DNA from 2 places in the Bradyrhizobium sp. 147 genome. Region 2 is predicted to be linked to the other one. Evidence: predicted binding sites of a transcription regulator. Region 2 holds the regulator's gene; the other holds the start of a gene.
The links. Region 2 encodes LexA, which represses DNA repair genes until DNA is damaged. Its sites were predicted from a motif close to TGTTCNNNNTGTGTTCNG; they were not measured.
Positions count from the first base shown of each region.

Region 1: the regulator LexA is predicted to act here: its motif matches at 1,850-1,867, upstream of IVA87_RS28865 (single-stranded DNA-binding protein).

Region 1 covers NZ_JADPKL010000117.1:94,687-100,767, reverse strand. The annotation lists gene IVA87_RS28875 (outer membrane protein) at 1-557, opposite strand, end outside; gene IVA87_RS28870 (outer membrane beta-barrel protein) at 790-1,572, opposite strand; gene IVA87_RS28865 (single-stranded DNA-binding protein) at 2,021-2,515, shown strand; gene IVA87_RS35190 (hypothetical protein) at 2,654-2,776, shown strand; gene gyrA (DNA gyrase subunit A) at 2,870-5,599, shown strand; gene IVA87_RS28855 (KUP/HAK/KT family potassium transporter) at 5,795-6,081, opposite strand, start outside.
Region 2 covers NZ_JADPKL010000099.1:36,545-42,625, forward strand. The annotation lists partial or broken gene IVA87_RS25985 (ComEC/Rec2 family competence protein) at 1-1,978, shown strand, start outside; gene IVA87_RS25990 (hypothetical protein) at 2,118-2,552, opposite strand; gene lexA (transcriptional repressor LexA) at 3,120-3,821, opposite strand; gene glp (gephyrin-like molybdotransferase Glp) at 3,999-5,210, opposite strand; gene IVA87_RS26005 (hypothetical protein) at 5,432-5,638, opposite strand; gene IVA87_RS26010 (HAD family phosphatase) at 5,797-6,081, opposite strand, start outside.

The sequences.
Region 1 (6,081 bases), on a different contig from region 2:
TCGCTGCCGAGGCTACGATAGAGGTACTCGCCCTTGACCGACCACTGCGGAGCGAAGAAAGCTTCGACGCCCGCACCGACGGTCCAGCCGGAATGCCACTTGCTGTCGGAGACGCTCACGCCGAGGGCGCTGACGGTGATCTTGTTGTCGATCCAGGCGTAGCCGCCGGTGCCGTAGAACAGGACGTTGTTAACGGCCCAGCCGATTCGGCCGCGCACGGTGCCGAGCGCATCGGTCTTGGAGGCGACAGTGATGCCAAGTGCGGTCGCCGAAGCGCTCACGTCAGCCCAGGCGCCATCCGCCTCGATACCGAACACGACGTTGCCGGTCTGCCAGTTGTAGCCGGCGGTGCCGCCGACGAAGCCACCCTGCATCCGCGGATCGGACGCGTTTTCCCAAGCGCCGCCGCCGACGACGCCGAGGTAGAAGCCGGTCCAGTTGTAGACGGCGGCCGGAGCGATCGGGGCCTTGGTATAGGGGCGTGCTGCGAGGTCAGCGGCCGAAGCCGGAGCAGCGAGAGCGAACAAACAGGCCGAAGCCAACAAAACCTTTTTCATTTTCAACTAATCCCAGTCCCAGTTTCTGTTGTCGCCTTCCATGCCGAAGGCAGCGGACTCAACGGCCCAACTAATGCCGTGCTTACACCGCTAAAGCCGCAAGTTGTGTCTCCGAAAAGCCACAACAGCCACAAAACGTCTTGATCACTGACTTATCCGTCCGTCTGCTTCGGATAAAACGAAAAAGGCCGGCACGAGGCCGGCCTTTAATCCTTGAACGAAATCAGAGCGATCAGTACCTCGCGACCAGCGGGCCGCCGAAGCGGTAATTCAGCCGGACGAGACCGATGTCGACATCCTGGCCAATTCGGTCGCTCCCGAACACAACGCCCGCCGGCGTGGTAAAGCCGATCGTGCGGTGGCCGAGGAAAATGTGGTCGTATTCGACGCCGACCGACCAATTTGGTGCGAATCCGAATTCCAGACCGGCACCCACCGTGCCACCCCAGCGGGTTTCACGTGCCGATGCCAGCAGCGTGCCAGCGCCCGGGGTGCCTGCGGCGGCATAGACGTCGTACTTGTCCCCGACCACAGCGGCGCCGCCCTTCACATAGAACAGCACATTGTTCCAGGCATAGCCGACCTGCCCAGTGATCAGGCCAAAACTGTCGATGCGAGAGCGGTTACGATCACCGGTGACCAAAGCGGTGCCAGGGAATAGGGTGCTCACGTTGTCGCCGGAAAAGTCAGCCCAGTTGCCCTGGCCCTCGAAGCCGAACACCCAATTGGTCGACTGCCAGCGATAGCCAATCTGGCCACCGACCGTGCCGCCCGTTGCGTTGTGGCAGCCTTCGCCAACCAGAGTGCCGGTAACAGGCGTCACAAAATCCCAGCACTTGTGGCTCGAACCACCGCCGCCGTTGATACCGATGTAGAAGCCGCTCCAATCGTAGATCGCGGCAACGGCGGGAGCCGGAGCCTTGGTGTATGGGCGCGCAGCGAGATCTGCCGCGCTTGCGGGAGCCGAGAGGCCCAGCGCCATTGCACCGATTGCACTAAACAGAATCTTATTCATTGCAGTCTCCCCAGTTTCGACCGCTTCTCAAACTCCCCGAAGCGGCTAATTAAGGCGCGACGCCCATATGAACTAATTCCGAGGCAACCCTAGCTTACGAAACCGGCAAAGTCCGTCTCCGAAATGCCACACTCGCTGACCGAATGAGCCAAGCGCAACTTGATGAATGTTAAGCGGTTTCTGCCGTTCGCGGGAACCCAAAAAAGTTCCATCGAGCCGCTGCCTTCATCACCAACATCGCGGCTTGAAGGGCCCGATATCCGCCCCGATCGTCACAAAGAACAAATCTGGAACAAAGCCAGTGGCGGTGCTATATGTGGGGATAACCCGAGGGGTGATGGGCTGAGCGGCGCCCGCAAGCGTATAGGGTCGCCTCAACGGGCGGCGGAGGAACGCAGAGGGCGGACTCGGCCTTTGAAATTCAGTGGCATTGGAGTGGAGAGCGGCGATGGCGGGAAGCGTCAACAAGGTCATTCTGGTTGGAAATCTCGGCAAGGATCCCGAAATCCGCCGCACCCAGGACGGGCGACCGATCGCCAATTTGAGCATCGCCACCTCTGAGACCTGGCGCGACAAGAACACCGGCGAGCGCAAGGAAAAGACCGAATGGCATCGCGTCGTGATCTTCAATGAAGGGCTGTGCAAGGTCGCCGAGCAGTACCTGAAGAAGGGCGCGAAGGTCTACATCGAGGGCGCGCTCCAGACCCGCAAATGGACCGACCAGAGCGGCGTCGAGAAGTACTCGACCGAGGTCGTGCTCCAGGGCTTCAACTCGACCCTGACGATGCTCGACGGTCGCGGTGGCGGCGGAGGCGGCGGCAGCTTCGGCGACGAACCCAGCGGCGACTTCGGCTCGTCCGGTCCCGTAAGCAGCGCTCCGCGCCGTCCCGTTGCCGCTGGCGGTGGCCGCAACAGCGACATGGACGACGATATCCCGTTCTGAGAACCCGGATCACGCGGCCGAGGCGCATTGCCTGATTGGGCTCGCCTGGTGTGCCGTGTCAGCAATTCATGTTCATCGGCGGGGTGGGCTCGGATTTTCCGGGCCCGCTTCATGTTTGACGTGAGCTCGGATTGCGCCATGACAGATATTCTGACAGGGCACTCGCAGCGCGATCTTGAGGCGATGGAGGCCATTGCCGAAGGCCGCTTCCGCACCTGTCGGGAGCGGGGCTCGGAAGGGCTTAAGTTGTTGGAAAAATAGGCGGAAAAATCGCTTGCCCTGACCTTCGCGAGGGTAGTTATCGCGGCCCCGATGCGCTATATGATTCCCAGATAAACCTGACCGGATTTCCCCTTGGCTGACGACGAAAACAAGCCCGGCAACCAGCCGGCGCAACCCTCGGACATTCGCCCCGTCTCCATCCTCGACGAGATGAAGAAGTCCTACCTCGATTACGCCATGAGCGTGATCGTGTCGCGCGCGCTGCCCGACGCGCGCGACGGCCTGAAGCCGGTGCATCGCCGCATCCTGTTCTCGATGAACGAGGAAGGCTATACGCCGGACAAGAAGCACAAGAAGTCGGCCGGTATCGTCGGCGACGTCATGGGCCAATACCATCCGCATGGTGACCAGGCGATCTACGACGCGCTGGTGCGCATGGCGCAGCCTTTTTCGATGCGCGAATTGCTGGTGGACGGGCAGGGCAATTTCGGCTCGGTCGACGGCGATCCGCCGGCGGCGATGCGCTACACCGAGTCGCGCCTAACCAAGATCGCGCTGAAGCTGCTCGACGACATCGACAACGAGACCGTCGACTTTCAGGACAATTACGACGGCTCGAGCAAAGAACCGGTGGTTCTGCCGGCACGGTTCCCGAACCTGCTGGTCAACGGCGCCGGCGGCATCGCCGTCGGCATGGCCACCAACATTCCGCCGCACAATCTCGGCGAGGTCATCGACGCCTGCCTGGCGTTGATCGACAATCCTTCGCTGACCATTGACGAGCTCAACAACATCATCCCGGGCCCGGACTTCCCGACCGGTGGCATCATTCTCGGCCGCCAGGGCATCCGCAGCGCCTACCATCTCGGCCGCGGCTCCATCGTGATGCGTGGCAAGGTCACCTTCGAGACGATCCGGAAGGAGCGCGAGGCGATCGTCATCACCGAGATCCCGTATCAGGTGAATAAGGCGACGATGGTCGAGCGCATCGCCGAGCTCTACAAGGAAAAGAAGATCGAGGGCATCTCCGACCTGCGCGACGAGTCCGACCGCGATGGCTACCGCGTCGTCGTCGAGCTCAAGCGCGATGCCATGCCCGACGTGGTGCTGAATCAGCTCTACAAGTTCACGCCGCTCCAGACCAGCTTCGGCGTCAACGCCGTCGCGCTCGATTCCGGCCGTCCGCAAACGATGAACCTGAAGGACATGCTGACGATCTTCGTCGGCTTCCGGGAGCAGGTCGTCACGCGCCGGACCAAGTACAAGTTGCGCAAGGCGCGCGAGCGCGCGCATGAGCAGGTCGGCCTCGCCATCGCGGTCGCCAACATCGACGAGATCATCAAGGTGATCCGCACCTCGCCCACACCGGCGGCTGCGCGCGACACCCTGATGACGCGAGACTGGCCGGCGCGCGACGTCGAGGACATCATTACGCTGATCGACGATCCGCGCCACCGCATCAACGAGGACGGCACCATCCGCCTGTCGCTGGATCAGGCCAAGGCCATTCTGGAATTGCGTCTGGCGCGGCTCACTGCGCTTGGCCGCGACGAGATCGGCGACGAGCTGTCAAAACTTGCCGGCGAGATCGGCGACTATCTGGAGATCCTGCGCTCGCGCGCCCGCATCCTCGACATCATCAGGACCGAGCTCGCCGAGGTGAAGGCCGAGTTCGCCACGCCGCGCCGCACGGTGATCATGGAGCAGGAAGGCGAGGTCGAGGACGAGGACCTGATCCAGCGCGAGGACATGGTCGTCACCGTCTCCCACGCCGGCTACGTCAAGCGCGTGCCGCTGTCGGCCTACCGGGCGCAGCGCCGCGGCGGCAAGGGCCGTGCCGGCATGCAGACCCGTGACGAGGATTTCGTCAGCCGCCTGTTCGTCGCCTCCACGCACACGCCAGTGCTGTTCTTCTCCTCACGCGGCCAGGTCTACAAGGAAAAGGTCTGGCGCCTGCCGATGGCCGCGCCGAACGCGCGCGGCAAGGCGCTGATCAACATCCTGCCGCTGGAGCAGGGCGAGCGCATCACCACCATCATGCCGCTGCCCGAGGACGAATCGACCTGGGGCAATCTCGACGTGATGTTCGCCACCACAGGCGGCAACGTCCGGCGCAACAAGCTGTCCGACTTTGTCGATGTCCGCCGCTCCGGCATCATCGCGATGAAGCTCGATGACAACGAGGCGATCGTCGACGTGCAGATCTGCACCGAGCACGACGACGTGCTGCTGACCGCCGCCGGCGGCCAGTGCATCCGCTTCCCCGTTACCGACGTGCGCGTGTTCACCGGGCGCACCTCGATGGGCGTGCGCGGTATTGCGCTTGGCGAAGGCGACAAGGTGATTTCGCTCGCGATCCTGCGCCATGTCGAGACCACATCGGACGAGCGCTCGGCGTACCTGAAGATGCGCCGTGCGGTCGCCGGCGAAGCCGCGACTGAGGAGACCGCCGCGGACGGAGAGGCCGAGGAGACCTCCGGCAGCTTCCAGCTTGCCCAGGAGCGTTACGCCGAGATGTCGGCGCAGGAGCAGGTCGTGCTCACCGTCTCGGTCAATGGCTACGGCAAGCGCACCTCATCGTACGAGTACCGCACCACGGGACGCGGCGGCAAAGGCATCGTCGCCATGAGCGTCAACAACCGCAACGGCAACTTGGTTGCGTCCTTCCCCGTGGAGGATGCCGATCAGATCATGCTGGTCACCGACAAGGGTCAGCTGATCCGCTGCCCGGTCGAGGGCATCCGCATCGCCGGCCGCTCGACCCAGGGCGTGATCGTGTTCGACACCGCCGAGGACGAGCACGTCGTCTCGGTCGAGCACATCACCGAAGAGGCGGAGAGCAACGGCACGAATGGGGAGTAACGTTTAGCGCAGATGGAGCAGGAGGTCGGTGCCAAGCGCCGACCAAAGGCACAATCCGGACCGCATGTTGCCGAACGTTCGCAATCCCGGATTACGCTTGCGCTCCATCCGAGCTGCGCATTTGCGCTGCTTCGCAAAGCTGCAGCCCGAACCGTCGATGCGGTCTGCGCCGCAATCGGCCACGCACTCGATGCTTCAGATCTCCAGCTCCGTGCCGAACTCCACCACCTGCTTGGTCGGCACGCCGAAGAACGCGGCCGAGCGTTCGGCATTGCGCTGGAGGAAAGCGAACACGCTTTCGCGCCAGACCCACATGCCCGGCACGTCCTCGCGCGGGATGATGGTCTCGCGGCCGACATAGTAGGTGACGTCGGAGAGATCGATGCCGGGCAGCTTGCCGAGGCGCCCGACGAACCCCAATCCCTCATAGATCGTCGGGTTCTGCATGAAGCCGTAATGCAGGATCACGCGGGTGATGCCGG
Region 2 (6,081 bases):
GCTGTTCGCGCCCGCGATCATGATCGCGGCGGTCGCGGCTGGCTTTGCCATGGCGACCTGGAAGACGGCGCGCATTGCCCATACGGTGCTGGCCAAGCCACTCTATTCGGTATTGCTGTCGGGCTACGTCGAGACCCGCGACATCCGCGAGCGCACGGATCGCTTCGTGCTGCGCGTCACCGCCACGGAGGCGCAGCGCAGCGACGTCAGGCTCGAGCGCGTCCGCCTCTCGGTGCGCAAGGGGATGGCACCGCAGGTCGGCAGTTTCGTGCAGCTGAAGGCGCGCTTGATGCCGCCGATCTCTCCCGTGCGCCCGGGCAGCTACGATTTCTCCCGCGACATGTTCTTTCAAGGCATCGGCGCCTCTGGTTTTGCAATGGGCGCGATTACGGTGGCAGCCCCGCCGGAGACCGGCGGCTTGCGGCTGCGCTACGCAGCCTTCATGCAGGGCTTGCGTGATGCGATCGATGCACGCATCCGTGCGACGCTCGAGGGCGACAACCGTGCGATCGCGACCGCGCTGCTCACCGGGCGGCGCGATGCCATCACCACGCCCGTCAACGACGCCATGTTCATCTCGGGGCTTGGGCCATGTGCTGTCGATCTCCGGCTATCACATGGCGGTCGTCGCCGGTGTCGTGTTCTTCGCGGTGCGCGCCCTGCTGGCCTTGATCCCGGGGCTGGCGGCGGGCTTCGCTATCAAGAAATGGTCAGCGGCCGCCGCGCTGGTGACGGCTGCGTTCTACCTGCTGCTGTCAGGCGCGGAGGTCGCCACGCAACGCTCGTTCTTCATGACGGCAGTGGTGCTGATCGCGGTCATGGTCGATCGCCGCGCCATCACCTTCCGCACGTTGGCGGTGGCGGCACTGATCGTGCTCGCGGTCGCGCCGGAAGCGCTGGTGCATCCGAGCTTTCAAATGTCGTTCGCCGCAACGCTCGGGCTCGTGGCGCTGGTGCAGATCGGCATGCCGAACCTGTTTGCCTCGCCCGATCATTCCGCGACGGCGCGCATCGCGCTTTGGGGCGGCCGCGAGATCGCGATGCTATTCCTGGCCTCGCTGATCGCAGGACTTGCGACCACGCCCTATGCCGCCTTCCACTTCCATCGCGTCACGCCGTTCGGCGTGCTCGCCAATCTCGGCGCGATGCCGGTGGTCTCGGCACTGGTGATGCCGGCGGGCCTGTTCGGCCTGCTCGCGGCTCCCTTTGGGCTTGACGGTGTGTTCTGGTGGCTGATGGGGATCGGCATCGACTGGATGGTCGCGGTGTCGCGCTGGGTTGCGGCGCTGCCCGGTGCAGTCGGCCGGATCCCTGCGTTCGGCACCGCGCCGTTGATCGCGGCAAGCCTCGGGATCATCGTGATGGGTCTGTTGCGCACGCCCTTGCGCTGGTCCGGTGCCTTGGTGCTGCTGGCTTCCATCGCGTGGGGGCTGTCGGTGCGGCAGCCCGATATCCTGATTGCCGGGGACGGCGCCAGCGTCGCGGTGCGGGGCAGGGACGGGCAGTTGCATGTGATCCGGGCGAGCAAGGATGGCTTTCTGCTCAAACAGTGGTTAGCTGCCGACGCCGATCCGCGCGATGCCGGGAGTAGCTCGCTGGCTGACGGCGTGTCGTGCGATGAGTCCGGCTGTGTGACGCCGCTTGCCGACGGTCGGCTGGTCGCGCTTTCCCTGCGCATCGATGCGCTGGCTGAGGATTGCAGTCGTGCCGCGCTGGTGGTCACGACGCGCCCCGCGCCGCCCGATTGCGCGGCGATGGTGGTCGACCGGCAACGTCTCGCCAGCCAAGGCGCGCTGGCATTGACGCAGCGTGGTGACGGCTTTGCGATTCAGGCGGTGAGAGCAAGAGGCACAAGCCGTCCCTGGCTGCCGGCCGGCGCCGGCGAGGGTGATTTCGACGGCAGCCTTGTGCCGAGGACGGCCGCGGCCCGCAACCGGATGCAACGCCGGCGGAGACCGACCTGCAGGTCGACGATTAGGCGCCGGACGATTAAAAACAAACGCGAAGAGTAGGTCCGGGTCCGACCGGACGTTCCGCAGCATTAAATCTTACCATCTCGCCGGCCTCGGCCGGCGATGGCAATTTCAATCCTGGCCCGACCCCGCGGGCGGGGCGGCTCAGCCAATCGGCAAGCGCGTGATCGTCGACCGGCTATCGGCGACGATCTGCGGCTTGTGCTCGCGCTCGCTGACCGGCTGCGTCACCGGCAATTGCAGCACGGTTGCGCGCTGGCCTTCGACGAGCTGCGTCACCAGCACGTATTTGCCGTCGGGGAATTCGATCGCGTCATGATGGCGGTCGGGTATGTGCGGATCGATCTTGCCGAACTTGCCGACGCGGGAGTTGATGGTGCGCGTCCAGATCCAGCGATTATCGTAACGGACGTTGTCGGCGAAGGCGAGCTCCGTTCCCGGCAGCAGGCAGACGGCCACGGTCGGATCGGCCGCGGAAGCAAAGCCGCGCGTTGAGGTGCCGCGGAACGTTGTCGACACGATCGTCTCGCCGACTTCGGCGGGGCGAGATGCAACGGCATGCAGGCTGTAGTCACACATCGGGTGCTCCTCATTCGAAGATAGCAACCCGCGCCTCCTTCGGAGGCGCAAGCCTCTATCAGAGTGGAAGCACGTAACGCTCTGCTCCGTTGTAGGCAAATCTGCGGCTGGCGTTGCCGGACGCGATCACATTATCTTTCCCGAAGCCATAGGAACAAAGCTCGCTTCAGTGCATTCGGCGGATGCGAGCGCCCGTGGCCTACGGGCGCCGACCAGGGGAATGTGGCCAGCTTCGCCGTGGCTGTCGGTCGATGGCAGTTCGGGCGTTGCGGAAATGCTCGCTCCCTGCGTGCGCTGACTTGCGTGCGTGGTGCTGCAATCGAGTTGCGAATGCTTGCGCGGCCGATCAAGCGATCAGCACGCTGCGAAGGCGCTTAAGGCGATCCTGCACATCGTAATCTCCTAAGATCTCTTCACAAGCGATGAGTGCTTGGGGCCGCATGCCGAGGATGGAGCGCCGGAGAGAGGGGCCGGATAATCTGCGCAAGACCAAAAGACTATCCAGCTGGAGCGGACCGTCGTCCGCTCCAATCGGAATCATTGGTATCGAATGACCGCTAGCTCGTCTCAGTACTTGCGGTACAGCCCGATCAGCTTGCCCTGAATCTTCACCCGGTTCGGCGGCAGGATGCGCACCTCATAGGCGGCATTGGCGGGCTCGAGCGCGATCGACGCCCCCCGGCGGCGGAAGCGCTTGAGCGTCGCTTCCTCGTCGTCGATCAGGGCCACCACGATGTCGCCGGTATCGGCGCTCTCGTTACGCTGGATCAGCGCCATGTCGCCATCGAGAATGCCAGCTTCGACCATCGAATCGCCGCGCACTTCGAGTGCGTAGTGCTCGCCTGAGCCGAGCATGTCGGGCGGCACGCTGATGGTGTGACTGCGGGTCTGCAACGCTTCGATCGGCGTGCCGGCCGCGATGCGACCCATCACGGGCACCGCAACGGGACGCTCGCCCTCGTCTGCGGAAGAACTGGAGCTCGCGCGCACCTTGCCGAGATTGCCCTCGATGACGCTCGGCGTGAAGCCGCGGCGGCTGCCGGCGGCGGCCTGGAGCTCGGGCAGCTTGATCACCTCGATGGCGCGGGCGCGGTTGGGCAGGCGGCGGATGAAGCCGCGCTCCTCGAGCGCAGTGATCAGGCGATGGATGCCCGATTTCGAGCGCAGGTCGAGCGCATCCTTCATCTCATCGAAGGAGGGCGGCACGCCGCTTTCCTTCAGACGTTCGCTGATGAACCGCAGAAGCTCGTATTGTTTGCGCGTTAACATCTCGACCAAAGTCCCCCGGTTGATGTCGTTCGATTCCGAGACGCTGAATTGGAGCGGTAGACCGCTACATGCTCGAAACAAATCATGAACGGACACTATATGTTCCATATGTGTTCCGCAACTGCTTAATTTACCGTGAACGCGGCAAAGTTCGCGGAACGCGTGTAGTGGATGCGTTCAGACGGGCAGGCGCAGCACCTCGCAAGGCGAGCCGGCCTCTGCCTTCGGAGCGAACGGTGCGCGGACGAGAAGTGCCTGTGCTGCAGCGAGATTCGCAAGCAGCGAGGAATCCTGGTGATCGACGGGAAGGGCCACCAGCGTGCCGTCGTCGCGCGTCTCCAGATGTGCGCGCAGATAGTCCGCGCGCATATCGTTTGCGTCCACATCGCGGCCGAGCACGGCGCGCTCTTGTCGGTGATGAATCACGGATCGTCCCGACAAGGCGCGAATCAGCGGCACCAGGAACAGGAAGGCGCACACGTAGGATGACACGGGATTACCCGGCAGGCCGATCACGCGCATCGCGCCGAGCCGCCCATGCATCATCGGCTTGCCCGGGCGCATCGCGATCTTCCAGAACGCCATCGCGACGCCTTCGTCCCTCAGCGCCTGCTGGACCAGATCGTGGTCGCCGACCGACGCGCCGCCGCTCGTGACCAGGATCTCGGCGCCGCTCTCGCGGGCGCGGCGGATGCCGGCAGTGGTGGCCTCCAGCGTATCGGCGACAATGCCAAGGTCGATGGTATCGGCCCCCTCGCTGCGGGCGAGCGCGTGCAGGGCGTAGCCGTTGGAATAGACGATCTGGCCGCGACCGGGCGTGGTTCCCGGCATTACCAGTTCGTCGCCGGTGGCGAGGATCGCGACCTTCGGACGGCGGCAGACGGCAAGCTGCGGATGATTCATGGCGGCGGCGAGTGCGAGATCGCGCTCGGTGAGACGGGTTCCCTTGCGCAGGAGCAGGTCGCCTTCGGAGAAGTCGACGCCCGCGGGGCGGATGTGGCGGCCGGCAATGGCGGCTTCCTTGATCGTGATGCGCTTGCCGTCCGCAACCGTGTCCTCCTGGATCACGACTGCGTCGGCACCGTTGGGAATGACGCCGCCGGTGAAGATCCGCACGGCTTCGCCGGGGCCCAGCGTTCCCGCGAATGGACGACCCGCCGCCACCTCGCCAATCAAGGTGAGCGCACTATCGAGCTTTGTTGCATCGCTCGCGCGCACCGCGTAGCCGTCCATCGCCGACATTGCTTCCGGCGGCTGTGTGCGCAGCGCCGCGACATCGCGTGCGAGCACGCGATGATAGGCCTCGTTGAGGGAAACCATCGCTTCAGGCAGCGGCTCCGCACCTGCCAGCACCGCGGCAAGCGCGTCAGAAACCGGCATCAAGGCCAAGGGCGGAAACTCCTGCTGAGCATATCGGCAATGGGCGGCGAAAGTTCTAGCCGAGTGCAGGCGTGAGGCAAAGGCGCCGACAGGATGATTTATCCTGCGTGATCTCCGTCATGAAGAATCGTGCGCAGACCGGTCACGGCATGATCCGGAAGGCGAGACAGACCGGTACGAGGATAGCCATGGCGAGGACGACAAGGATGAGCGCCACGGCCAGCATCGGATCAACTCTGCGTCTGTTCGCCCGAACTGACGCCGGCTGTCACGTCCGGAGCTTTGGGGCTTTGATCCTTGTCCGGCAGCGGATCGGCCTGCGACTTTAGGTCGGCGGCCTTGCTGATCAGCTTGGCGGAGAGGCGCGAATCCGAGGTGGTCTTGGCGAATTCGAGCAGCAAGGAGGCTTGCTTTGTGAGGTAGGCTTTGCCCAGCACGAGAATAAGTCCGATGTAGACGTCCCAACGGACTCATAGAGTCCGGAGGGAGGTATTCCGTTCCCGGAACTCTGTACAAAAATGTACAAAGTGAATTGGTCCCTACCCGAGCGGATTTGGGTGCCCGGAACCCGACCCGATCCGGTCGGCATCGGTGGTCAAATTCCCAACCCTAGCAAGGCCTTGCCGACATCACCGGGCGAGGTGACATGCACCGCCGTCAGTCCACGCGCTCGCGCCCCCTCGATGTTCTCGGCAAGGTCGTCGAAGAAGACGATTCGGCTGGCTGGCAGGCCGATCGCCGCCACGACATGATCGAACGCCTCTGCATCCGGTTTGCGCAGGCCGATGCTGGACGACAGATAGAGCTCGCGGAAATGCCCGAGCACCCCGGCATATTCCTTCGAGAAATAGTCGACATGTGGCCGGTTGGTGTTGGAGAA